2 linked regions of the Larkinella insperata genome follow. The protein of the gene in region 2 interacts with the protein of the main gene of each other region in a pairwise test. Links are inferred from orthologs where the notes say so. Each region holds a gene or a part of one and is shown on either strand. Other genes may lie near its edges.

Region 1 (8,437 bases), 1.2 Mb from region 2 along the record:
TAGAAGTCAAGGCGGTTCGGTTACGGCCGGAAGAACCGTTTACCTGGAGTTCGGGCTGGAAATCACCCATTTATTGCGACAACCGGGTTACCCTCTCCTACCCGGAAGTACGGTCTTACATCCGTTCGGAATTAGCCAACGCCATCCGGAATCAATTCCCCGACGTCACCGCCATTGCGGGCGTGGCTACGGCCGGGATTGCGCAGGGGGCCCTGGTCGCCGATGCCCTGAACCTGCCGTTTCTCTACGTGCGCCCCGAACCCAAAAAACACGGCATGGGCAACCAGATCGAAGGCCGTCTGGAAGCCGGTCAGCGCGTGGTCGTGCTGGAAGACCTCATTTCGACGGGGGGCAGCTCGCTGAAAGTGGTGGATGTGCTGCGGCAATCCGGCACCGAAGTGCTGGGCATGGCAGCCATTTTTACGTACGGCTTCCCACTTGCGGCACAAAATTTCGCCGACAAAGACGTGAAACTGGTGTGCCTGAGTGATTACGAAACGCTCCTGAATCAAGCCCAGAAACTGGACTACATTGCCGCGGAAGCGATGAGTTCATTGGCTGCATGGCGCCAAAATCCGTCGGAATGGAACCAATAGCCGCAAGCCGATGAAACGGCTTTGCATTCTGGTATGGGCATGGCTGGGGATGGCTACCGGCTGGGCCCAAACGGCGACTAGCCTGGGAGCCGTTACGGCGGACCTGGAACTTGGCGGCATGGCTTCGTCGGCCGACCAGCTCCCCTTCTGGCTCCGGGCCAACCAGTACGGCATTGTACCGCTGCAAGGGCCGTTTGCCACCCTGCGGGGCGGGATCCGGCGCGAGTACCAGACGGATTCGAATGCCACCCGGCAACGCCGTTTTGACTGGGGCGCCGGGGCATACGGCGTGGTCAACGCGGGCGCTACGAAGCAGTTCTGGCTTCCCGAATTATACGCCAAAGTCCGCTATGGACAGGTTGAGCTCTGGGCGGGCCGCCGTCGCGAACTGTACGGCATTGGCGACTCCACGCTCAGTTCCGGCTTTGTAATTTGGTCGGGAAACGCGCTGCCCATCCCGAAGGTGCAACTGCAAACGCCCAACTTCGTACCGATTGGCGGCTTTCTGAAAAAAATTCTGGCGTTCCGGGTGGGGTACGCCCACGGCTGGTTCAACGCGCCGTACATCCAGGGAGCTCTTTTTCACCAGAAATACATTTATGGCCGGTTCGGGAAACCGCACTGGCCCTTCAAAATCTACGCCGGGCTGAATCACCAGGTGCAGTGGGGGGGGTATGCCGATTACCTGCTCAGCAGTCCGTTTGCGGTCTACGGCCGGTTGCCCTCCTCCTTTCAGGACTACGTTTCCCTCGTACTGGGACGCTACCCCAAAGACCTGGTCAACAACCAGCAGACGACATTTGATGGCGAAAACCGTGTGGGCAACCATATCGGCTCCATCGACTACGCTGTTGAGTGGATCAGCCCCCGCCTGAATACGCTGTTCTACTACCAGCATCTGTACGAGGATGCCAGCGGGGTGGTCCTGATTAATTTTCCGGACGGTTTGTGGGGCCTGCGGGTGCGCAATCGGACGGTCGGGCCAGCCCGCCGGTTCCGCTGGAAAGCTGCCGTCGTGGAATGGCTGTCGACCACCAACCAGAGCGGCCCGGTATTCGACCAGACCGCGCAGTATCAGGGTGCCGACAATTATTTCAACCACGGCCAATACCGGGAAGGCTGGTCGTACTTCAGCCGCACCATCGGCACGCCCTTCATTGCCCCCCGCGCCGACTATACCGCCCGGGTCCGCGAGTACATTGGAGGTGGTTTTTTCCCCAATAACCGTGTCAATGTCTGGTATCTGGGGCTGGAAGCCGCTGCTCACCAGGTTCAGCTTAGCGCCCGGGCGTCGTTCAGCCGCAATTATGGCACCTTCAATGAGCCTTATTCTCCGCCCTTCGAGCAGTTTTCCGCGCTTCTCTCCGCTCAGTACTCCTTTTCCCACCTGAACCATACCACGCTGGCGGTGAGCCTGGCCTACGATCAGGGCGAGCTTTACCCAAGGCAGACCGGCGGATTCTTGTCCATTAAAAAGAACTGGTAAGAAATCCCCTTCTCCTGCATTCCCGTTTATTTTTTGTTGAACCAACACTACTTAACTTACTAATTAGTAAGTTATTGCATTTTTTCATCGGTTCCGCACCCTAGGATTTTTGTTTTCTGCAAATCTAAAGGCCCCACTTCGTTCGTAAACCTGTTGAATCCTATCTATTCAACCATTCAAACTATTTTGAAACATGACTACGATTGCGAACAATCGGTTCCGTACGGCCGCGGGCGCGTGGGCGGTTGCCCTCCTGGTGGGCCTAAACGCATGTACCAACCCGGAGGAGCCCCTCCAATCAGCGGCTAAGCGACACAGCGGGGCGCGGGAAAGTGCAACGGAACTTCAGTTTTTTGTTCTGACGGACGACAACCATTTGAACAAGAAGAGCATCGCCAACCCGATGGGCAATTTGTCGGATACCGAAATCACGGGGTTACAGCCGGGCGAAAAAATTCTGGCCATCGACTTCCGGCCCGCTACCGGCCAGCTCTACGGTCTGGGCAGCAGCAGCCGCATTTACGTTATCGACCAGGAATTTGGCACCGCCCGGGCAGTGAGCAGTGAGCCATTCAGCCCCGGACTGAACAGCGACGCCGTCGGGTTTGATTTCAACCCCACTGTCGATCTGATTCGGGTTGTAACCAGCACCGGTCTGAACCTGCGCCTGAACCCGAACACCGGCCTGCTTCAGCCCGGGGGCCAGGATGGGGCAATTAACGGCGGCACCAACCCGGCCATCTCGGCAGTTGCCTACACCAACAGCCGGGGCGTTTCCAGCAGCACCGCGCTGTACGACGTCGATCCGGCTTCCGACCGCCTGTACCTCCAGAACCCGCCCAACAACGGTACGCTGGTGGAAGTAGGGCCGCTGGGCAAAGACATCGCCAGCACCGCCGGTTTTGATATTTCGTCCGACAATAAGCACGCGTTGCTCGTCTACCGGGTGGGCGATCAGTCGGAGTTGGGCCACGTCAACCTGACCAATGGAAACCTCCAGAAACTAAGCGATTTGGGCACCAAGTCGTACCTTGGCCTGGCCATTCCGACCGATCCCGTTGCGTACGCTGTCAGTGGCAACAACCTGCTGATCTTCAATCCCTGGGACATCAACCCGACCCTCCGGACCATCACCGGTTTGCAACCGGGCGAAACCATCCGCGGCATCGACATGCGCCCGGCTACGGGGCAGTTGTACGCTCTGGGCAACTCCAGCCGTATTTACGCGATCACCTATCCGGCCGGAACCACCAACGCTCAGGCTAACGTCATTGGCATGGGTGCTTTTACCCCGACCCTGACTGGCAGCGATTACGGTTTTGATTTTAACCCGACCGTTGACCGCATCCGGGTCATCAGCAATTCCGGACAAAACCTGCGCATCAACCCCGTTACGGGCGAAGTGGCGGTGGATGGCACCCTCAACTACGGGCCGAATGCCGTCGATAAACCGTCGGTGCGGGCGGCTGCGTACACGAACAATTACCAGGGCGCGACCACCACGGTACTGTACGATCTCGACGATTACTCCAACCGTTTGTACCGCCAGATTCCGCCCAACGCCGGAACGGTGGTCGGGGGGAGTCCGCTGGGCATCACCATTACGGCTACAAACGGTTTCGATATTGGAGGGCGCAGCAACAAAGGCTATGCCCTGCTGACGAGCGGGACAACCACCAACCTCTACCACATCGACCTCAACAGCGGAGCACTGACCAACATGGGTCAATTCCCGACTACGGTGCGCGGTTTTGCGATTGGCTTAGGTTTTTAACCTGACGTACCGGCAGACTCGACGGAAACACCCGCCGGTTTGCCGGTACGGACTAATTCAACTGAAATTTCTTTCCCGGTAGACTTCGGATAATTCCTTTGAACTCCAGATTCAGCAGCAGCGACGACAGTTTACTAACCGGAACCTGACTGCGCCAACTGAGTTCGTCGATGTGCCAATCGGCCTGTTGCCGGAAAAGCGCCAAAATCTGACTTTCTTCTTCGGTAAACTCCAGCGCCAGCAGCGTTTTTTCTGCTGGCGCGGTTTTACCAGCCGTCTGATCCCAGTTCAGCGCTTCCACAATATCCTCCGGCCTGGTGTAAATCTGGGCTTTGTTCTCCCGAATCAATTTGTTGCACCCCTGCGAGAACGTCTGATTCAGATGACCCGGCACGGCAAACACCTCCCGGTGGTAATTGTTGGCGTACTCGGCGGTGATCAGGGCACCCCCTTTGGCCGCAGCTTCCACCACGATCACCACGTCGCTCAGACCCGCGATAATCCGGTTGCGGGCCGGAAACAACCGGGGATCGGGCTTCACTCCCGGCCGATTTTCGGTCAGCAGGCCGCCCATCCGGAGCATTTCCTGCCCCGTTTTCGCGTGAACGTGCGGGTAGATTATATCCAGACCGCTGGCCATGACACCGATGGTGGGCAGACCACTGACCAGACTGGCGCGGTGGGCCACAATGTCAATTCCGTATGCTAAACCGCTGATAACGATCGGGCGGTAAGATTGCAGGTTCTGAACCAGTTCTTCGGTGATCCGGCGACCGTAGTCCGTGGCCTGACGGGTTCCCACGATGCCAATGGTTCGGTCGGTGTTCAGATCGGCGGGCCCCTGCCAGTACAGCATCGGCGGGGCATCGTAGAGCGCTTTGAGCCGGGCCGGATACTGAGAATCCGTGTAGAAGAGTTGCTGAACGCCCAGTTTTTCGCACCGCTGCTGCACCCGTTCGGTCTCCCGCAACACCTCGGGATGCAGGATCGCCCGCGCCGTCACATCTCCAATTCCGGGTATTTTGACAAGCCGGGCCACCGACGACCGAAATACTTCTGACGCCGAGCCGCAATAACTCATTAACTGACGAATCAGAACGCCACCCACGCCGGGCACGGACGTTAACGCCGACTGATAGAATAATTCAGGGAGATTCACTCGGTAAGCAACTGGTTTCTATCAAGACGCGGACCGGGTGCCGGAGTAACGGAGAGACCTATAAAATTTGTGTGTTCCGGCTTTGGTCCAGCCGGGTCGGAGTTCGAAAACCGGCCTTTGCTGATAAGCCAACTGGAGCGGGCAAACGCAACTTCTTCGTTAGCCTTCCAGTTGATCCCGCGTTTCGACCAGGAACTTGCGGATTTCCCGCAACCGGCTGATCATTTGCTTGATCTCCGTCTGGCGGGAATTACGGCTTTTCAGGTGCTGGCGGGCGCCCTCCAGCGTCAGTTTTTTTTCTTCCACCAGCTCCAGAATTTCCCGCAGGTGTTCGATGTCATCTTTGGTATAAATTCGGTCACCGGCGCGGTTTTTCCGGGGTTTGAGCGAAGGGAATTCCTTTTCGTAAAACCGCAGTTTCGAAATGTTCACATCCAGCATGTCGGCCACTTCCCGGATGCCATAGTACCGTTTGGTTAACTCCTCCATAGAACAAACTTCCGATCTGCCCGGAAGAAACACAAGTTTTCCGTAAATTTGCAAAACAATTCAATCCGTCGTCGTCCGATTGGTACAGACGGCCCCAAAGGTACCATGACTTCTTCCGAAATTCGCCAGCATTTTCTAGACTTCTTTCGCAGTAAAGACCACCTGATTGTGCCCTCCGCGCCCCTGGTTGCCAAAAACGACCCCACGCTGATGTTCAACAACTCGGGAATGGCCCAATTTAAAGATTTTTTCCTGGGCAACGGAACCCCTCCGGCCAAGCGCGTGGCCGATACGCAGAAATGCCTGCGGGTTTCGGGCAAGCACAACGACCTCGAGGATGTGGGTTTCGACACCTACCACCACACGATGTTCGAGATGCTCGGCAACTGGTCGTTTGGCGATTATTTCAAGAAGGAAGCCATTACCTGGGCCTGGGAACTGCTGACGGACGTGTATAAACTGCCGAAAGACCGTCTGTATGTGTCGGTTTTTCAGGGCGACGAGAAAGACAACGTTCCCTTCGACCAGGAAGCCTGGGATTTGTGGAAACCGATCGTGGGCGAAGACCGCATCATTCTCGGCAATAAAAAAGACAACTTCTGGGAAATGGGCGATACGGGTCCGTGCGGTCCGTGCTCCGAAATTCACGTCGATCTGCGCCCGCAGGCCGACATCGATCAGAAACCCGGCAAGGAACTGGTCAACGCCGATCACCCGCAGGTGGTCGAAATCTGGAACCTCGTCTTTATGCAGTTTAACCGCAAGGCCGACGGTTCGCTGGAACCGCTGCCCGCCCGGCACGTCGATACCGGGATGGGTTTCGAACGGCTTTGCATGGCCATCCAGAGCAAACTCTCCAACTACGACACCGACGTATTTACGCACACGATCCGGGTGATCGAAGAGCTGTCGGGTATCACCTATAAAGGTTCACAGCGCGAATATCCGGACGTGGCCATGCGCGTGATTGCCGACCACATCCGGGCGGTTTCGTTCGCCATTGCCGACGGCCTGATTCCCTCAAATGCGCGGGCGGGTTACGTCATCCGCCGGATTCTGCGCCGGGCCGTTCGCTACGGCTATTCGTACCTCGGCTTTACCGAACCGTTCCTGACCAAACTCGTGCCGACGCTGGCAATGCAGTTTGCCGATGTCTTCCCGGAACTGAACGCCCAGCGCGATTTTGTGGCCACGGTCATTCGCGAAGAAGAAGCAGCTTTCCTGCGCACACTGGAAAACGGCCTGAAACTGCTGGACAAAATTACGGCGGAACTGACCGAAAAAGGCCAGCAAACCATCGACGGGGAAACGGTTTTTGAACTCAACGACACCTTCGGTTTCCCGGTGGACTTAACGGCATTGATTGCCCGCGAAAAAGGCTTTTCAATTGATGAAGCCGGTTTCCAGAAAGCCCTTCAGCAGCAGAAAGAGCGGTCGCGGAAAGATGCGTCTTCCTCCACCGGCGACTGGACCGAACTCCACGACATCGACGGTGTTGAATTCCTGGGCTACGATCAGGTGCAGGCCGAAGCGCGGATTGCCAAATACCGGAAAGTGCAGAACAAACAGGGCACTCAGTACCAGATCGTGCTGGATCGGACCCCGTTCTACGCCGAATCGGGGGGCCAGATTGGCGACACTGGCGTGCTGGAAGTGCACGTTGGCGACGAAAAAGTCCTAGTGCGCATTGCGGATACCAGGAAAGAAAACGACCTGATCATCCACGTTTCCAACGACAAGGACCTGGAAGATGTGCTGGATAATCACGCGAACGTTCTGGCGAAAGTGGATGCCGACCGGCGCACCGCCATTTCCGATAACCACTCGGCCACTCACCTGCTGCACGCGGCCCTGCGGGATGTACTGGGCAAACACGTGGCGCAGAAAGGCTCGTACGTCGGTCCGGATGCGCTGCGGTTTGATTTTTCCCACTTTACCAAAGTAACCGACGAGGAACTGGCGGAAGTGGAGCGGATTGTCAACGAGAAAATCCGGGAGAACATTCCGCTCGACGAACGCCGTAACGTCCCCATCGAAGAAGCCAAAGGACTGGGCGCCATGGCCTTGTTCGGTGAAAAATACGGCGATTTTGTCCGGGTCATCACGTTTGATCCCGGCTACTCGGTTGAGCTTTGCGGGGGTACGCACGTTCCGGCGACGGGGCAGATTGGCCTTTTCAAGTTTACGTCGGAAGGTTCAGTTTCAACGGGCGTTCGCCGGATTGAAGCCGTTACGGCTGAGCGGGCCCTGGCGCTCCTGAACGAACAGCAGGCCACACTCGACCAGTTGAAGGAATTGCTGAAAGCACCGAAAGACGTGCTGAAAGCCGTGCAGAGCCTGCTGGACGAACGCGGCCAGCTGCAAAAGAAAATTGAAGCACTGGAAGCCGAGAAATTGCAGCAGGTGAAGACCGATCTGCTGACCAAAGTTCACGCCAGCAACGGCCATTTTGTGATCATCGAACGCGTGGAAGTGCCATCGGCCGATGCGCTGAAACAACTGGCCTACGATCTGAAAGCCAAAGTGGACAAGCTCGCGGTGGTGCTGGGTTCCGACATCAACGGCAAACCGCAACTGGCCGTGATGCTGCCGGAGGAATTGATTAAGGACAAGAACCTCCATGCCGGAAACCTGGTGAAAGAACTGGCGAAAGAAATCCGGGGCGGTGGCGGTGGCCAACCGTTCTTTGCCACGGCGGGCGGCTCGGATGCCAGCGGCCTCGACCGGGCGCTGGCCAAAGGCCGGGAATTGCTGCAATAAAAAGCGTTTGAGGTCGGGTTTATAGTGACTGACGGTGGTGACTCCGAGGTCACTATAAACCAACTCTATCCCATTCAGGGTCAAATAGCGGGGGTATTGCTTTTCCCGTCCTGATCTCCCTCCTGGTGTTCCGATCCGAATACCGTTCCCAGATACGAGTTCTGCCAATCCTC
Region 2 (8,489 bases):
GAAAAATTTCTGCGGTAAAATCGCGGTCGTATCAATGTAAGACCGCCAGGTGTTGCGGATGCGGGTGATCAGATCGAAAGCACCCACTGTACGACCATAGACGTTCACCCGGTAACAAGGACGTTCGTTGACCTTGTAGACCGTCGGCGCCACATCGACCGTTGCTTCGGCCGCGTTGAAAATACCGTAGTGAACCTTGTATTCCAAATGTTCACCGGCTCCGAAACTGGTATTGTTCACGCGCCGGTACGCATTTTCCGGTTTCAGCGCCACCTGCGATAAGGCAGCGGTGGTTATGATGGACAGGATGAGAATAACTTTTTTCATAATCGCTTGACCCATGGCCCCGCAAAGTTCAGGATTAGAGATAGGTATTTAGTACGATAAACGCTTGAACCGACAAAAAAGCCCGTTCAACTGCTAAAATTTATAAGGACGGGTACGTCTTTTTCAAATACGTCAGGTACTGGTTAAAGTTGCTGTTAAACTTCTCCTCAAATTCGCGCCGGAAACGGTTTTGTTGTTGCCGGTAGGTTTTGTACGCTACGAAGTACGCGTTATTGGGGAGATTCTGTTGCGTAAACCGACGTTTTTTAGGATTCGGTTTTCCGACCGGCGGTCTGGTTTTCAGCGTATCCACGGTTTCCACAATCCGGTCGATCAACTGCCACTTCTTACTCTCCCTGACCCGATTGGGCGTTTGGAGGTTGTAAGTAGCGTACAAACTATCCAGTTTTTGGGTACCGCGCAGAATATGCTCGTCGTATTTTTCGCCGTACTGCTTAGCATCCAGGTAACCCAGCGCTTCCGGTGAGTTGGCACCGTACTTCTGGGTTAAAAATTTCAACGCTCCGTATTCACCGACAAAATCCGCCAGGTTTTCGTTGTATTCCAGGTTATCCTTTACAAACAACGTGCCGTGCGTCAGCTCGTGAATAATTAATTCCGCCAGTTGTCCTTCCGACCGTTTCAGCATTGACGAAAGGATCGGATCGCGGAAAAATCCTAAGGTTGACCAGGCAGATACTTCGTTCAGACGCGTGTCGTAATTCTCCTGTTTCAACGCATTTAACTCCTGGTCGGCGCGGTCCTTTTCGAAGAAACCCTTGTAGGCAAAAGTGCCGATGATCGGAAACCTCCATTCTCTGGCCGCAAGCCGGTATTTCTCCGAAGCAACGACCACCCACAAAATGGGTTGCCCGTGCTGGTCATAAAATGTTGTATAGTTGTTCGAAGGATTAATCCCCAAAGAATCAACCGAATAACGTTTAATTTCCTGAATTAGTTCAATTTTTCGTTTGAGCGAATCTGGAAACGACGCGTCCGCCAGCACCTCTTCAACGGGGCGGGTGTTCCATAAAATCCGGAATTGACCTTTGGCCTGCATCCAGCCGTAACCGATTAGTTCGTGGAACCAGATGCCCAGCACAATACATACGCCCAACAGCGCCAGCAGGATTTTTTTGATCATGAACAAAAATAGACTAGAATAAGCCGCAAACCATAAAACCTGTACCGATACTACGGTGTTCTTAAGAAACTAACGGTGTCTACAAAACCGACATCAATAAGACATTTATCCGGGGAAAAACCCTCTTCGGACGGGTAATTTTCTCTTTCTTTTTTTTGGTATTTCGTATTCCGCTTCACACGAGTAAACGGTTTTTAACGTCGTTGGTGGTCAGCAATGACCCCAAATTCTTAAATTTTAACAGCATGGCTAGCTACAACGAAGTATTGGCAGCGCTGCGGGAATACCGCAACGAACTGGAAGAGCGGGTTCAAACCGAGATCGAATCGCAGTTTGAGGAAGGCAGCACCATCCTGAACGCGTTTTCCGCCAGGGGTGGCGTTTCGGCATTTGCTACACCCTTGTCGAACGTGCACGCTTCCGGCGTTGGTATTCGGATCAGGGGAGGCAAGCCCGTCAAGGATAATTTTGTGTTGAAGGTGTACGTGTTCGACAAGCTGGATCTGGGCGCTAACACGCCCGCCATCACCCGGAGTTTTCAGGGCATTGAAGTCGATGTAGAGCCGTTGCCGATTCAACTGGCGCTGAGCAAAGCCGAAGCCTTGGCCGCCACCACCGTCGACGATCACCGCAGCAAACAGCGGCCCATTGTCGGGGGCGTTTCCATTGCTCCCCTGAACGAATCCTTTGTCGGTACGCTGGGGTGCTTTCTGCAACGGACGGTCAGCGGGTCCAAGCAGGTCTTTGTCCTGAGTAACAACCACGTTCTGGCCGATACCAACCGGCTGACCATCGGAACCGCCGTTGTGCAGCCGGGGCCGGAAGTAGCGCCGACGAGTCCCAACGACGTTTTTGCCGCCCTGAGTGCCTTCATTCCCATTCAGTTTCCCGCCACCCGCATTGATCCGGTGGTGAACGTGTTTGATGCGGCTATTGCCGTGGTGGCCGACGAAAGCCTGATTCGCAAAGGTGCCATTCTGGGGATCGACAAGTACGAACCAAAAGTAGCCGCAGCCGTTCCCGGTATGCGGGTGATCAAATCCGGACGAACCACCGGCGTTACTACCGGCATTGTCACGGCGACCCGCGTCAACGGCGTGCAAATCAACTACGGAACCCGCACATCCCCACGGATCGCGACGTTCAACGATACCGTTGAAATTGTGAGCGAAGACGAAAGCAAACCGTTCAGTATGCCCGGCGATTCGGGATCGGTGATTCTGGACGTGGATACCGGCCGGCCCGTGGCGCTTCTGTTTGCAGGAGATGGCCGGACGACCACCGCCTGCGATTTTGGTGGTGTGTGCCGGCAGTTTCAGGCTTTTCCAATTTAAGCGGAAGTTTGGACGAAGGTTGCAGAAACCACCAGCCGCTTGTACCTTAGTAAATACAACTTGTATTTAACCAGCTAGTTATGGATCAGATCGTTCACATTCCGGGCCGCCCCAAAACCGAGCAACCGCCCAATCTGGGAGATTTAGCCGCTTCAGTGCATCTGCATCATCCGCAGGTGATCCGGAGCGGAGTGACGACGACCCAGGAGGGCGAGTGGGCGATTCTGGCCGTGGTCGAAAAAAACACGCCAGTGCCCATCCGTACCATAGAACGGGAGTGTCTGGGCTTTCCGGTGATCTACCAGGAGGATTCGGGCCGGGTGCCGGTGGCCCGACCGGCCTATCCCGGATCAGGTGAGTAAGCGTTTACCGGCCAAACCAGATGTAAACTCCTTCCGAATGCTCAAATAGGTGATTCGCCAGATCATAGTGCGGTTCGAACCGGACGGTCACCCCCAGGCCGTCCGTTATTTTTACATCCTTCAGAAACCGAGCGATCAACAGCCGCCGGTGAGGCTCCCGGTAGGTGCTGTTGTACCGGCGCGTGTAACTCTGGTAAAGATCTCCGCCCAGGTCAGCCCGGTAGAGGTTGCCGTTCCAGTAGCTAAGCAAAACCGTGACGGGCTTCAGATGGACGGTCAGGTTGGGGTAAAGAGCCCCACCGGAAGACGGTTTGTCAGCGTTTTCGGAGTAGCCCACCAGGTAAGTGTCCAGTCGGGCGGAACGGACCAATCCAGGTGTCGGATTCTGCCACGTCAGGCTCAGGCTCCCGGCGGCATTCAACGCCGTCCGGACGGGCAGCGGGCTGCTGATGTTCTGACCGCCCGCGTGAAAGGCGGTGACCTGTACGGGGATGGAAAGGCTCCACGCCTGACCTGGATCGCAGATCCGTTGTTTGAAGGACAGGCCACCCCAGAAGTGCTCCTGACGCGCGTAACCGGGCAGCGTGTTCTGGAGGTAACTTATCCAGAAATCGAAGAACGTGCGCTTGGTTTGGTGATTGATTTGCAGCCCGTTCTCGATGCGTTGCTGGAGTAGCCGTTCGAAATTGTACAGCGGCTCGATCAGCCTGTGACCCACCGATCCTTCCAGCGTCCCAAAAAGGTAGTTCCAGTTGCGGTGCCGGAACTTGATGGTGAACGTTGGCGCCAGCTGCGTAATGCGGTCCTGTCCGAAGTCTTTTTTAACGTAAACGCCCGCTTCCAGCACAACGTTTGGGGCCGGTTGGCAGGCGACGCGCGGGTTAAACTGGTACCCAAATAATGTGTAGCCGTCAGCGATGGGACCGAAGTATTCATTGTTCCGGACAAACCCCAGGCCGTTGAATCGGAATTGCCATTTTTGGGCACTATCCAGAGACGCCCGCTGTTCCAGTGCCTGATTGGGTAATTGAGCGGAACTTGTGTGTGAGATAAAATATAGATAGCATATAAATATGGTATATGTTTGCCGGTAGTGGTATCGGACGTTGCAGGACTGTTTGATATGTGTTATCTTTAAGCGGGCAATAATGGGCAAAATACGCTTCATGTATTACTGATTATTTTACAAGCTGCACTTGCAATTTTGTCCGAAAAATGCTAATTTTATAAGGTTAAACATACTAAAAATCAATTTTTGCGTAAACACATCACATGGCACAAGCACCTGCTAGTACGGCTAATGACAGCAAACTGAAAGCCCTGCAAACGACCATCGAAAAGTTGGATAAAGCCTACGGAAAAGGAACCGTAATGCGTCTGAGCGAGAGCAAAGTCGTTGATGTTCCGGTTATTTCGACGGGTTCGCTGGGGCTGGATCTGGCGTTGGGAATCGGCGGTGTTCCGCGCGGCCGGGTCGTTGAAATCTACGGACCGGAATCGTCGGGGAAAACGACGTTGACGATGCACTGCATCGCCGAAGCGCAGAAGAATGGCGGCCTGGCTGCCTTTATTGACGCCGAACACGCTTTTGATCGCGTCTATGCCGAGAAGCTAGGAATCGATACGAAAAATTTATTAATCTCTCAACCCGACAACGGTGAGCAGGCACTCGAAATCGCTGAGCACCTGATTAGCTCCGGTGCCATCGACATTATCGTCATTGACTCCGTTGCCGCTCTGGTTCCGAAAGCCGAACTGGAAGGCGATATGGGCGAGAGTAAGATGGGTCTGCAAGCCCGGTTGATGTCGCAAGCCCTGCGGAAACTGACGGGGGTAATCAATAAAACGGGTTGCTGCTGCATCTTTATCAACCAGTTGCGTGAAAAAATCGGCGTTATGTTCGGAAATCCCGAAACAACGACCGGTGGTAACGCCCTGAAGTTTTATTCTTCCGTTCGGTTGGACATTCGCCGGATCGGACAAATCAAAGACGGTGACGATATCCTGGGGAACCGCACGAAAGTGAAAGTGGTTAAGAATAAGTTAGCCGCTCCGTTCAAAGTAATTGAATTCGACATCATGTACGGTCAGGGCATCTCGAAAGTGGGTGAAGTCCTTGATCTGGCTGTTGAACTCGATATCGTGAAGAAATCAGGTTCCTGGTTCTCGTACGATGGAAACCGGCTTTCACAAGGCCGCGATGCGGTTAAAAACCTGCTGCTGGACAATCCTGAATTGATGGCCGAACTGGAAGCCAAAATCCGGGCGCAGGTTAACAGCGACGAAGGTGCTCTGGTGGATGCTTCTGGTAACGCAGCAGAGGACGAAGATTCACTGGACTAAGCTGTTTCGCAGTGCGTTGCTTTGAAAAATTGAAGCGGAGTGTTTTAATTATTGTTTGACAAATGAAGAGGTGGTTGGCTGTTGCTGACCACCTCTTTTTTGCTTTACAGGCTAGCCCTAAACACAAAACCCGACCAGAGCCGGGTTTTGTGTTTAGGGTATCGTATGATTTAACGATCCGCCAGCGCTTTGAATTCCCGCAGCGTGGCACCGGTGTAAATCTGACGCGGACGACCGATCGGTTCTTTCTGTTCGCGCATTTCTTTCCACTGCGCAATCCAGCCCGGCAGACGGCCGATGGCAAACATCACCGTAAACATATTCGTCGGGATTCCCAGCGCGCGGTAGATGATACCCGAATAAAAGTCAACGTTCGGGTACAGCTTACGCGATACGAAGTATTCGTCGCTCAGAGCGGCTTCTTCCAGCCCTTTGGCGATTTCCAGAACCGGGTCGTTAACGCCCAGTTTGCCCAGTACGTCGTCGGCGGCTTTTTTGATGATTTTGGCGCGCGGGTCGAAATTTTTGTAAACGCGGTGACCAAACCCAAACAGCCGGAAGCCGGTTGTCTTGGCGTTTTTAGCCATATCAATGTATTTGGCAACATCACCACCGTTCTCCTTGATCTCTTCCAGCATTTCAATTACCTCCTGGTTGGCACCACCGTGCAACGGTCCCCAGAGGGCGTTGATACCAGCCGAAATCGAAGAATAAATGTTGGCCCGGGACGATCCCACCAGCCGAACTGTTGAGGTCGAGCAGTTTTGCTCGTGGTCGGCGTGCAGAATCAGCAGTTTGTTCAGGGCGCTGGAAACCACCGGATCGGTTTGGTATTCTTCAACCGGCAGCGCAAACATCATCTGCAGGAAATTCGAGCAGTAATCGAGTTGGTTTTTGGGGTAATTGACCGGGTGACCCTGCGATTTTTTGTACGACCAGGTGGCAATGGTCGGAATTTTTGCCAGCAAGCGGATGATGTGCAATTCGGTCTGATCCGGTGCTTTTTCATCGTACGAATCCGGGTAGAATGCGCTCAGGGCGCTAACCAGCGACGACAGCACGCCCATCGGGTGCGCGTTGTTGGGGAAGCCTTCAAAAATCTTCCGCATGTCTTCGTTGACCATCGTATGACGCCGGATGCGGTCTTCAAAGGCATTGTATTGTTCCTGCGTTGGCAGTTCGCCGTAGATCAGCAGGTAAGCTACTTCCAGAAAGCTGGCTTTTGCGGCCAGATCTTCAATTGAATAACCCCGGTAATGCAAAATGCCCTCTTCACCATCCAGAAATGTAATTGCACTCTGGGTGGCACCGGTATTTTTATATCCTCTGTCTAAGGTGACATAGCCCGTCTGGTCGCGGAGATTGGAAATGTCAATGGCTTTTTCGTTTTCACTACCAACAACAACTGGAAATTGATAGGTTTTACCATCGACAGATAATTCGGCTGTGTTTGACATACGTATTCGGGGTAGAGTAAATCGGTTATGGTAAATTGGAATAATTAGGTTGGCACTCCATCGTATCGATACCTGCAAAATGTGAAAGGTACCCAGGGCATACTCACCGCAACGGTAGACTCCGCGCCGGGCGAAATTAGCCAAAAACTAGTAACGACACATGATTACTTTGGTAAAAACGTAAGGAAAGTCCAAAATCTACTTGTTTAACCCAAAATCAAGGGCATTAGTTGCTGCTATACCGGAATGATTGGTCGGTTCCTGCTCCCATTCCTCGCATACGGTTTCACCGTCAAAAATGCGATCGAATTGATGCCGCCGGGTATCGGGGACAAAAGCCCGGAATGGCGCGGTCCGCATTAGCGCTTGGTCCGCTTCGTCGTGAGCACATCGTACGACGTTTTCCCGAAAACAATCGCCATAATGACAGGCAGCAGGACCGCGCCGGTTTTGAATCCGGAACCCGTAAATTGATAGGTGCCGGACGAAAACTGGGTGTAGGTCTGAAAAACAAGGAAGAGGCAAAAGACAAATAAGCCGACTGCCAGCACCACCGCTACGGGACCACTTAATACCCGCTTTATAACGAGGCTGATAACCAGGGCCGCCACTACCGTTGCTGCCACCGTTGCCATGGCTTTGGGCAGGGTTTCGAGGTAATCGTGGTCGTACCAGAAAATACCGATTCGACCGATGAGATTGGGGTGGGCAAGTAGCCAGCCATCAACGAGGATCAGAATAAATAGAACGAGGTAATAAAATAGGTTGTTGCGCATTTGGAAATAGGGATTGTAAAAATCAAAAGCCAATCTACGGCAGTTTTGGCGAATAAAAAAAGCCCCATTTGGGGCTTCGGGGCAGAAATACGCAGTGCGACGGTTTCGATCAAGTCAGGGGAGGAGGAGTTAGGATGCGGGCTGCGGCTGACTGGCGGGTACTTGAAGCCGGTACCGTTTATCGGGGCTGTACTGGGCGGTGGTAGGTCCGGATAGCCGGTTCTGAAGCCAGCGAAGAATCGGTTTTTCAGCGTGCTGATGCAGTTGCCAGCTTGCCCAGCACAACAGGCCAACCAGCAGGAGATTGGCCGGAAGAACATAGGGCACCAGGTGCAGCATGAGCAGGGCGTGCGTCATCACCATGAAAGCGGGAACGTGAATCAGATACAGAATGTAGGAGGCATCGCCCTGCTTGAGCAGCCAGGCCGGGCAGAAGGTCCGTCCGGCGATTTCTCTTTGAACAACGCTCAACAGCAGTATCGTGGTCGGTACCCCAAAGCCCCAAACCCGCAGCCAGGCGTCGGAAGGCTTAACGAATTCGCCCGTCAGCAGAAAAATAAACAGAGCCACTCCCAGCACGATCGGCGGAATCCGGAACGAGTACCGACGAACCAGCCAGTAGGCCACGATTCCCAAACCGAATTCCAGGTTAAACGGGCTAAACAGAAAATACTGCAACCACCCGAAGTGGGGGATGCCCGCCCAGTTCACCAGGCTGGTGTAGAGGGTTGCCGCCAGAACGAAAG

What was found.
Region 1: the proteins of recA (region 2) and dprA interact in binary tests that used the Bacillus subtilis proteins (3 or more experiments, as listed by UniProt). The link is inferred for Larkinella insperata from one-to-one orthologs.

What each region holds. Positions count from the first base shown.
Region 1 is NZ_CP110973.1:4,770,012-4,778,448, reverse strand. Bases 2,963-5,855 are described here. They hold dprA (DNA-processing protein DprA), read right to left. Parts: upstream 5,016-5,855; coding sequence 3,909-5,015; downstream 2,963-3,908. Other genes in these bases: alaS (alanine--tRNA ligase), read left to right, coding at 5,610-5,855; OQ371_RS19390 (MerR family transcriptional regulator), read right to left, coding at 5,175-5,504; OQ371_RS19400 (DUF4394 domain-containing protein), read left to right, coding at 2,963-3,856. Also shown: pyrE (orotate phosphoribosyltransferase), read left to right, coding at 1-596; OQ371_RS19405 (capsule assembly Wzi family protein), read left to right, coding at 607-2,082; more of OQ371_RS19400, read left to right, coding at 2,276-2,962; more of alaS, read left to right, coding at 5,856-8,264; OQ371_RS19380 (hypothetical protein), read right to left, coding at 8,345-8,437. UniProt on the Bacillus subtilis protein: Protein that helps load RecA onto ssDNA during transformation. Binds cooperatively to circular ssDNA, is able to bridge different segments of DNA. Favors the loading of RecA onto SsbA- or SsbB-coated ssDNA and formation of RecA-DNA filaments.
Region 2 is NZ_CP110973.1:3,618,311-3,626,799, forward strand. Bases 3,530-6,474 are described here. They hold recA (recombinase RecA), read left to right. Parts: upstream 3,530-4,439; coding sequence 4,440-5,510; downstream 5,511-6,474. Other genes in these bases: OQ371_RS14535 (lipid A deacylase), read right to left, coding at 3,530-4,335; OQ371_RS14545 (citrate synthase), read right to left, coding at 5,681-6,474. Outside these bases: OQ371_RS14515 (DUF3108 domain-containing protein), read right to left, coding at 1-327; OQ371_RS14520 (aminopeptidase), read right to left, coding at 428-1,471; OQ371_RS14525 (Nal1-like putative serine protease), read left to right, coding at 1,717-2,805; OQ371_RS14530 (hypothetical protein), read left to right, coding at 2,886-3,167; more of OQ371_RS14535, read right to left, coding at 3,172-3,529; more of OQ371_RS14545, read right to left, coding at 6,475-6,967; OQ371_RS14550 (hypothetical protein), read right to left, coding at 7,327-7,743; OQ371_RS14555 (acyltransferase family protein), read right to left, coding at 7,873-8,489. UniProt on the Bacillus subtilis protein: Multifunctional protein involved in homologous recombination, DNA repair and competence.